3 regions of the Fischerella sp. genome follow, and region 3 is predicted to be linked to each of the others. Evidence: predicted binding sites of a transcription regulator. Region 3 holds the regulator's gene; each other region holds the start of a gene.

Region 1 (3,287 bases), on a different contig from region 3:
CGACAATTACAGGCAATTCCACATTTTGGCTGAGCAAGCCAACGAAAAAAGCCCACTGGCTAGGAACTGTCAGAACATCTCGTAATGAATTCCACCAAGGATGTTGTGTTTTACTTTGTCCAAAATAGCTAGCGATGAACACAGCTAGACTGTAGGTGATGATACCAGAAACGTTGTATATAATTGCCCAGTCCAAATAAAGGGGATCGATAAGGACGTCTGCTAATGTCATCCCGATAAAGCCTGTATTACCAAGCATGGCAGCTAAGATAAAGCTGCCAAAGCGCGATCGCGTGACATGTTGCTCTTGGAGTGCGGTTTGAAAAATAGCACCTGCTCCGGCATCAAGCGATCGCTCTAGGGAAATTTGCTGCTTGGGTAGCTCTTGTGCATTGTAGTAATTAAACTTTTGCCATCCCCACCAACTCAGTAGTGCCAAACCCATACTTAGCAGCGAGGCTTCCACAACAACTAAGGGAATCAGCAGTGTTTCCCCGCCTAGTTCCGTTCGACGCCCGAACATGAAAGATTGTAGTGGAACCCCAACCCAGTAAAGTACAATACCAAGCCGTGTAGAGAAACTTGCTGGTATAAACCGAAACAATATTATTCCTAAACTTATCCATATAAATAAAGGAGCGTAAGCCCGTAATAAAGAGTCAAACATAACAAAACCTCACCCCTGTTCATAGTGCGGCGAGTTGATAGGGGATAAGTATTCCAGAGTTATATCTGAAGTAGTATAGCCGCTAGCTATAGCATAAATGATGTTTCCAGTCAACATCATCGCTTTTCCTAACTATTTTGGCTTAATCTAGATGTGACGCTGGGAGATGATATTTATGAGACACAGCGTTATTAGTACTAAAATTGTCAAACCCTATGCCGAAGCATTGATGTCTGTAGCTGTGAATCACGGTTTGATAGAGCGAATTAACCAAGATGTTAGCTTTTTACTGGACTTACTGGAGGAATCCAAACAGTTAAATGATTTCTTAGCCAATCCGCTCATCAAGGCTGAAGCAAAGAAGACTGTACTCCAGCAGATTACAACAACCCAGGTTCATCCCTACGTTCTCAATTTTTTAATGCTTTTAGTAGACCGTCGCCGGATCTCGTGGTTACAAGGGATTTGTCAGCAGTATCAAGCTTTGTTGCGTGAATTCAATCGGATCGTGCTAGCTGAGGCGATCGCAGCCACTGAACTTACAGAAGAACAAAAAGAAGCGATCGTCCAAAAAGTCAAACAGATGACAGGGGCTAAACAAGTTGAACTGAAAACCCGTATTGATCCGGATCTGCTTGGCGGTTTAATTATTAAAGTTGGCTCTCGGGTGATTGATCTTAGTCTCCGAGGTCAACTTCGTCGGCTGGCAAATTCTTTGATGAAATAACGCTTGAGAATATTTCTTGTTTTCAACACTCCTATAGTTCGGCAAACCACACCTAAAGTAAGTTGCTGTTTGCTTGTCTTTTTAACTACATTAGCAATCGAAAGAAAAGAGTGCTAACCCTCCCTTCCAAGCATAGTAAATTCTGACTGTAACCTTTGGTAAGGAGAGTTAAACACTTCTAATTCAACAGACAACAAATAAACTCTTCAAAATTACTTTATCAATTATCAATAAACGCCTGGAGGATTGCATATGACAAAAGTATCTCTGAGCGTTTCTACAGTTAAACCACTTGGCGATCGCGTCTTTATTAAAGTCGCTGAATCAGAAGAGAAGACCCCTGGTGGAATTCTCCTTCCTGACACTGCCAAAGAAAAACCCCAAGTTGGAGAAGTTGTGGCTGTTGGCCCTGGCAAGTGGAATGAGGATGGCTCACGTCAGACAATAGATGTGAAGGTGGGCGATAAAGTTCTCTATTCCAAGTATGCTGGGACGGACATCAAAATCGGTACTGAAGATTACGTACTAGTGACGGAAAAAGATGTCCTGGCGACGCTTACTTAGTGGGCACTAGGGACTGTGGGGCAAAGGGCAAAGGAACTGGAGAAGTAAAAAGTAAAAAAGTAAAAAGGTAAAAGAAAAAATTCTTTCTTTTTACTTTTAGCTTTTAACTTTTGACTTATTTTTGCCCGATACCCAATCACCAGTACCTAGTACTCGTATTTGTGCAGGAGGAATATTTATGGCTAAACAAATAATTTACAACGAAGAGGCTCGTCGTGCTTTGGAAAAGGGTATGGACATTTTGTCTGAAGCAGTAGCCATTACTCTTGGCCCCAAAGGTCGTAACGTAGTACTAGAGAAGAAGTTTGGTGCTCCTCAGATTGTTAATGATGGCATCACCATTGCTAAAGAAATTGAGTTAGAAGACCATGTAGAAAACACTGGTGTCTCTCTCATTCGTCAAGCGGCGGCTAAAACTAATGATGTTGCTGGTGATGGAACAACAACGGCGGTTGTCCTAGCTAGCGCGATGGTTCGAGAAGGAATGCGGAACGTAGCCGCAGGTGCAAACGCTATTGCCCTGAGGCGGGGAATTGATAAGGCAACCCACTTCCTAGTAGAAAAAATTGCCGAACATGCCCGTCCGGTGGAAGATTCCAAAGCCATTGCCCAAGTTGCTGCCATTTCGGCTGGTAATGACGAAGAAGTTGGTCAGATGATTGCTAACGCGATGGAAAAGGTGGGCAAGGAAGGCGTAATTTCCCTGGAAGAAGGGAAGTCTATGACCACCGAACTAGAAATCACTGAAGGGATGCGCTTTGATAAAGGCTACATCTCTCCATACTTTGTTACCGATCCAGAACGGATGGAAGCAGTTTTCGATGAGCCTTACATACTGCTGACTGATAAAAAAATTACTTTAGTACAAGACTTGGTATCAATACTTGAGCAAGTGGCTCGTGCTGGCAAGCCCATGCTGATTGTTGCTGAAGACATCGAGAAAGAAGCTTTAGCAACTCTAGTAGTCAACCGATTGCGGGGCGTACTGAATGTTGCTGCTGTCAAGGCTCCTGGTTTTGGCGATCGCCGCAAAGCGATGCTAGAAGACATCGCCATCCTCACTGGCGGTCAACTGATTACCGAAGAAGCTGGCCTGAAGTTGGAAAACGCCAACTTAGATATGCTGGGCAGAGCTAGACGCATCACCATTACCAAGGATCACACCACGATTGTTGCTGAAGGCAACGAAAAAGCTGTGAAGGCTCGAATTGAGCAAATTCGCCGTCAAATTGATGAAACTGAGTCTTCCTACGACAAAGAGAAGTTGCAAGAGCGTCTTGCAAAACTAGCTGGTGGTGTAGCTGTGATCAAGGTGGGTGCTGCGACCGA
Region 2 (3,287 bases), on a different contig from region 3:
CTGGAGTTTTCATGGGGTTTTTTCCTGCCAGAAGTCGCCGCACTACTACTTGGGTAGTGTCTAGCACTGGCAAAAGCAAAAATAAAACAGGTGGTACTAAAGAAAAAATTGTAGTAGCTTGTAGTTCACCGACAATAGCAGTTGCAGCAAGTACATAGCCAAAAAAGTAAGCTCCAGCATCACCCATAATGATGTGTGAAGGGTGGAAATTATGGCGCAAAAAACCCAGCGCTGCTCCCGCTAATGCTGCCAGAACCAGGGTTGCTGCTGCCCAATTCGGAAACTGTGCCGAAACAGCTAATAAACTCATGGCGGTGATAAAGCTAACTCCTCCTGCCAAACCATCCATACCATCCATCAAGTTGATGGCGTTGGTAATTCCCACAACCCACAATACTGTTAGCAAGGTTGACAGTAGCGAGTCGAGGGGAGTACCAAAAGTAACTTTAATGCTAATGCCATTCCCAACTAGCAGCAGTGCCGTCAGAACTTGCACTAGTAGGCGAACTGAAGGAGGTAAGCCAAATTGGTCGTCAATGAAGCCTACTAGGACTAATATTGAACCTCCTAAGAGAATAGTTAGCACTTGAGCCAATACACCTTGGAGTTCAATAGGTCTTAACAGGCTTGCTAGTATCAAAGCCGCTATTACTCCTGCATAGATAGCCAAACCCCCTGCGTTAGGTAAAGGTTCTCGGTTTAACCGCCGTGCATTTGGTTGGTCAGCCCAACCCACCCGCAAAGCAAATTTGCGTACTGCCGGAATTAAACGCCATGTCACAGCCCAAGCTAATAAAAATGTAAAAACTACCGCCAACCAGCCGGAACCGCTAGGGTCAGCAATACCAAGCGCCTCAAGGGAGCTGTATATATTCATCTCCCATTTCCACCATTACTGCCTTTATCCAACATCAGCATCAAGTGTATACTAATCATTTTTTTTCTCACCATCAGAAAAATGAGCAACTTGCTCAAGCATTCATCAGTTACCAATTTTTTAGTGAACAGGTTTACTATTAATTGTTGAGTTAGCACTCTTGTCCTGTGAGTGCTAAATTGTCTAATGGAAGAACTCACTAACTGAACACAAATTGAACTATGGCCAAGATTATTGCATTTGATGAAGATTCGCGACGGGCGTTAGAAAAAGGCATAAACACTCTTGCCGATGCGGTGAAAATTACTTTGGGGCCAAAAGGTCGCAACGTCCTGTTAGAAAAAAAATTTGGTACGCCCCAAATTGTTAACGATGGTATCACCGTTGCCAAAGAAATTGAACTAGAAGACCCCCTCGAAAATACTGGCGCAAAACTCATCCAAGAAGTTGCTTCCAAAACCAAAGAAGTAGCTGGTGACGGCACCACTACAGCAACAGTGCTAGCACAAGCGATGATCAAAGAAGGCTTGAAGAACGTAGCTGCTGGAGCAAATCCAGTCGCGATGCGGCACGGCATTGAAAAAACTGTTGACAGGTTAGTGCAAGAAATTGTGGCGGTAGCAAGACCGGTTGAAGGTAGCGCGATCGCCCAAGTTGCGACTGTTTCCGCTGGCAACGATGAAGAAATCGGTGCCATGATTGCCGAAGCAATGGAAAAAGTCACCAAAGACGGTGTCATCACCGTAGAAGAATCTAAGTCCCTGACCACCGAATTGGAAGTGGTAGAAGGGATGCAAATTGACCGAGGTTACATTTCCCCCTACTTTATCACCGACAACGAGCGGATGACGGTGGAATTTGAGAACGCCCGGATTCTCATCACTGATAAGAAAATCAGCAGTATTCAGGACTTAGTGCCTGTTTTGGAAAAAGTTGCTCGTTTGGGTCAACCCCTACTGATTATCGCTGAAGATGTAGAAGGCGAAGCTTTGGCAACTTTGGTTGTGAACAAAGCGCGGGGTGTGCTGTCAGTTTGCGCCATCAAAGCACCTGGATTTGGCGATCGCCGCAAAGCGATGTTGCAAGACATTGCTATCCTTACTGGTGGACAATTGATTTCCGAAGAAATCGGTTTAAGTTTGGATACCGTTAGTTTGGAGATGTTAGGAGTTGCCCGCAGGATTACGATTGACAAAGAAAACACCACAATCGTTGCTGGTGGTGAGCACACAGCAGACGTACAAAAGCGCATTGCCCAAATTCGCAAGCAATTGGAAGAAACCGATTCGGAATACGATAAAGAAAAACTCCAAGAACGCATCGCCAAGCTAGCTGGTGGTGTAGCTGTCATTAAAGTGGGTGCGGCAACAGAAACCGAACTCAAAGACCGCAAACTGCGGATTGAAGACGCCCTCAACGCTACCAAAGCCGCTGTGGAAGAAGGAATTGTGCCTGGTGGTGGTACAATGCTGATTCACCTGGCTACGAAAGTCAATGAAATTAAAAATAGCCTCAACGAAGAAGAAAAAATTGGTGCTGGTATTGTTGAGCGATCGCTAGATGCACCCTTGCGCCAAATTGCAGATAACGCTGGTGTTGAAGGTTCTGTGATCGTCGAAAAAGTGCGTACTACAGAATTCAACATTGGTTACAACGCTGCTACTGGTGAATTTCAAGACATGATTGCTGCGGGTATTATTGATCCCGCCAAAGTCGTGCGTTCAGCCTTGCAAAACGCCGCTTCTATTGCTTCTATGGTTCTAACTACCGAAGCTGTCGTAGCAGAAAAGCCTGAGAAGAAAGCCGCAGGTGGTGCTCCCGATATGGGCGGCATGGGCGGCATGGGCATGGGTGGCATGGGCGGCATGGGCATGATGTAGTTCTAGATTGTATATAAAATCTTTTTGCATACAGTTTGTCTTGCCAAGACAAACTGTTTTTTTATACCATTGCGTATTCAGAGACAAACCAGTAAAAGTTAGCTAGGTAAAAGGAAAATAGAAATTCTTAGTTGCAAGTTTTTGGAGAATTCGTGTAAATTTTCTTGCTAATTACAGAATTTAGACAAAAAAGAAATGCACAAATGTAGGGTGCATTACGGACATTCGCTCTAACGCACCCTACAGTTGAATGGCACTTACTTAAGCGATCGCTACATGTGAGAGAAGAGACTAAAAAAGTCTGCAAGTCTGTACTAAACTAAAGATTATGAGACTTGCAGACACAATTAAAAACAACAATGTTTGATTTTTTCTCGCCTACTTACTTAATAGGCAGATCAGCCTTGAAAGCTCTATGACGAACCCACAGTGTGAGTTGCAACTAATCTCAGGTCAACTACTAGTATAACTTTGCGTAACTATCGATACTGATTGCTCAACTTCACTGATGGGAGCAGGTTTCATTTCCC
Region 3 (3,287 bases):
GGTACTGATGTATATGCTCAGGTCAACGTGAAGATTTTCTGTCAAGATAGATATTATCCAGGATTGTTTGCAGAAACCTCATGACAGGTCAATCTTTTGGTCAACCCCTTGCTCAGATTAGTGTAGAAGAACTAGCCCAGCGTTTGTCAAAAGCCGAGCCTGATCTTCAACTGTTGGACGTGCGCGAACCACAAGAAGTGGCGATCGCTAGCATTGAGGGCTTTGTCAACTTTCCTCTGAGTGAATTTGCTGGCTGGGCAAATGAAATCCACACCTGCTTAAACCCCCACGCTGAAACCCTTGTAATCTGTCATCATGGCATTCGTTCTGCCCAAATGTGCCAGTGGCTTATGGCTCAAGGATTCACCAATGTTAAAAATATTGCTGGTGGTATTGATGCCTACTCAACCTTAGTTGACCCTTCAATTCCTGTGTATTAGCTCGGACTGACTAATCAAATTGCTTTTGCTACTCTAAACTCAAGACTAAATAAATTCAGGGCTTTAGACAGAAAAGCTAAACTATTTCTGTCTGGTGCGAACGTTTTGTCTATCTTGTCTACCTCGTGATTTCCGCAACCCAGCAAATTAGTATTTATCAGTACAGCTTCATCACGATCTTTATGAAAATATACACAAGTAAGACTGTGAAGGGTTTCATTGATTATCCGCTTTGCTTGAAATTGTAAAGCTATATTAAATATACTTTGGCTAGAAGTAAAACAGTCAATATTGTTGTTACGTATTTCTGGATACGTCAAGAATTTGCTATTTTGCTTAACTATTATTAACGCTTTTTGTTTTTATCTCAATAAAAATTTTCTTTTTTCAAAAATTGATTAAAATTTCGCTTCGGTAAATATTAGCTATGCAAGTTCAGCTAACAAATCGACAACAACATATACTTTGGGCAACAGTACGTCATTACATTGCCACAGCAGAGCCTGTTGGTTCTAAAGCCCTAGTTGAAGAATTCAATTTGGGTGTTAGCTCAGCAACGATTCGCAACGTGATGGGAATGTTAGAAAAAGCTGGGCTACTTTACCAACCGCATACTTCTGCTGGACGAGTACCTTCAGATTCTGGCTATCGCATTTATGTCGATCAGTTGATTACGCCTTCTGAGAGTTTGGCGCGACAAGTAGAAGAAGCACTGCAACACCGCCTGAACTGGGAAGATAGAAGCTTAGAAGCCTTACTGCAAGGAGCTGCTCAAATTTTGGCAACTTTGAGTGGCTGCATCAGCTTAATAACCATGCCACAAAATGTTAGTGCGCTGTTACGACATCTGCAATTAGTGCAAATAGACTCGGGAAAAGTAATGCTGATTGTGGTGACAGATAGCTATGAAACACATTCAGCGTTAATGGATTTACCACCAACACGCAAAGAAACACAACTAGATCCAGAAGTAATAGATCGCGAGTTGCAGATTGTTTCTAACTTTTTAAATAGTCACTTGCGGGGGCGCAGTCTGTTAGAGTTAGCTAGCCTTGACTGGAGCGAATTGGATCGAGAGTTTCAGCACTATGGTGAATATTTGAAAAATTCCCTCACCGAATTCAGCCGCCGTAGTTTCACACCAGGCGCTACTCAAATCATGATTCGCGGTATGGCAGAAGTTTTGCGTCAGCCGGAATTTTCGCAACTACAACAAGTGCAAACAATCATCCAGCTGTTGGAGGAAGAACAAGAACAACTGTGGCGATTAATATTTGAAGAGCCAGAGGCAGAAGAAGTGGGTAAACCACGGGTAACAGTAAGGATTGGTTCCGAAAATCCTCTCGAACCAATACGTAACTGTAGCTTAATTTCTTCTACCTATCGTCGTGGTTCAGTACAAGTAGGGAGTGTAGGGGTTTTGGGCCCAACACGCCTCGATTATGAAGGAGCGATCGCAGTTGTTGCGGCTGCTGCTGATTATTTATCGGAAACTTTGAGCTATTTAAATCCCTCATGATAAAAATTGGCTTTGGGTTGCTATGGCTGGGAATTATTGCCTATGCCTTTTTGTTTGCGCCTCCCAATCAACCTGATACATTCGAGTTGATTAAAAATCTTTCTACTGGTCAATGGCAAGGTATAAATCCCCTAGTCATTGCATTGTTCAATATCATGGGCATCTGGCCTGTAATTTACAGTGCAGTTATGCTTATTGATGGTAGAGGACAAAAAATTCCGGCTTGGTTGTTTGCGGCTGTATCTTTTGCAGTAGGGGCGTTTGCCGTTTTGCCCTACTTAGCCCTACGCGAACCAAAGACACAATTTTCTGGCGAAAAGAATACTCTTATCAAGCTACTTGATTCTCGCTGGACTGGTATTGTTTTAACCATAGGTACGACTATTTTAGTTGGCTATGGTTTAGGGCAAGGAGATTGGGGTGATTTTGTGCAACAGTGGCAAACTAGCCGCTTTATCCATGTGATGAGCTGGGATTTCATCTTACTTTGCCTATTATTTCCTGCCTTGGTTGGAAATGATATGGCGCGGCGAGGATTGAGTAATCCCCTCATATTTTGGGCTGTGGCACTTGTGCCGTTATTTGGCCCACTTGCTTATCTCTGCTTGCGTCCATCGCTAAAGGTATTGGCAAAGCAACAGCTGTTTTATTCGCCCGTAAAGGATATGACCTTGTACTTGCAGCGCGTCATGGCGATCGCTTGCAAGCTGCGGCGCAGGAATTGCAAAACCTTGGTGGGAAAGCACCACTGACATTTGCTTGTGATGTTACAGATCCTGCACAGGTGAATGCACTAATCGAAAAAGCGTTAGACCATTATGGTTATATCGATGTGCTAGTGAATAATGCAGGTATTTATGCATCAGCACCAGTAGAAGAGTTTTCGCTGGAAGATTGGCATAAAGTTATAGATACTAATCTCTGGGGATATATCCACACAATTAATGCCCTTCTGCCTCATTTTCTCCAAAGAGGAAAAGGAACAATCGTCAATGTAAGTTCCATTGGTGGTAAAGTGCCTACTGCTTACTTAGTTCCTTACTGTACAAGTAAGTTTGCTGTTACAGGTTTAACAGAAGCGTTGCACGCAGAATTAAAACCGAAAAGAATTCACGTTTGTGGGATTTATCCAAATTTGATTAAAAGTCATTTCATGGAACGGGCAATTATTCGAGGTAAGGATGAGCAAGATACCCAAAGCCGTTGCCAACAAATAGAAGACATTCTGAAAAATCCTGTGGTGGAGAAACCAACAGATGTGGCAAATGCCATCTGGGATGCAGTCAAGGATCAGAAATCTGAAGTATTCGTTGGTTCCGCCAACTTTT

The links. Region 3 encodes HrcA, which represses chaperone genes, less so after heat shock. Its sites were predicted from a motif close to TTAGCACTCNNGANTCNNGAGTGCTAA; they were not measured.
Region 1: a site for HrcA is predicted at 1,485-1,511, ahead of groES (co-chaperone GroES). Genes of this name have one in related genera too.
Region 2: a site for HrcA is predicted at 1,029-1,055, ahead of groL (chaperonin GroEL). Genes of this name have one in related genera too.

What each region holds. Positions count from the first base shown of each region.
Region 1 covers NZ_JACAEU010000051.1:3,955-7,241, reverse strand. The annotation lists gene HXY43_RS07605 (AEC family transporter) at 1-667, opposite strand, end outside; gene atpH (ATP synthase F1 subunit delta) at 843-1,394, shown strand; gene groES (co-chaperone GroES) at 1,647-1,958, shown strand; gene groL (chaperonin GroEL) at 2,137-3,287, shown strand, end outside.
Region 2 covers NZ_JACAEU010000126.1:9,189-12,475, forward strand. The annotation lists gene HXY43_RS16780 (MraY family glycosyltransferase) at 1-877, opposite strand, end outside; gene groL (chaperonin GroEL) at 1,099-2,757, shown strand; gene HXY43_RS16790 (hypothetical protein) at 3,211-3,287, opposite strand, start outside.
Region 3 covers NZ_JACAEU010000065.1:4,708-7,994, forward strand. The annotation lists gene HXY43_RS09025 (rhodanese-like domain-containing protein) at 81-440, shown strand; gene hrcA (heat-inducible transcriptional repressor HrcA) at 868-1,959, shown strand; partial or broken gene HXY43_RS09035 (DUF2834 domain-containing protein) at 1,956-2,579, shown strand; gene HXY43_RS09040 (SDR family oxidoreductase) at 2,540-3,287, shown strand, end outside.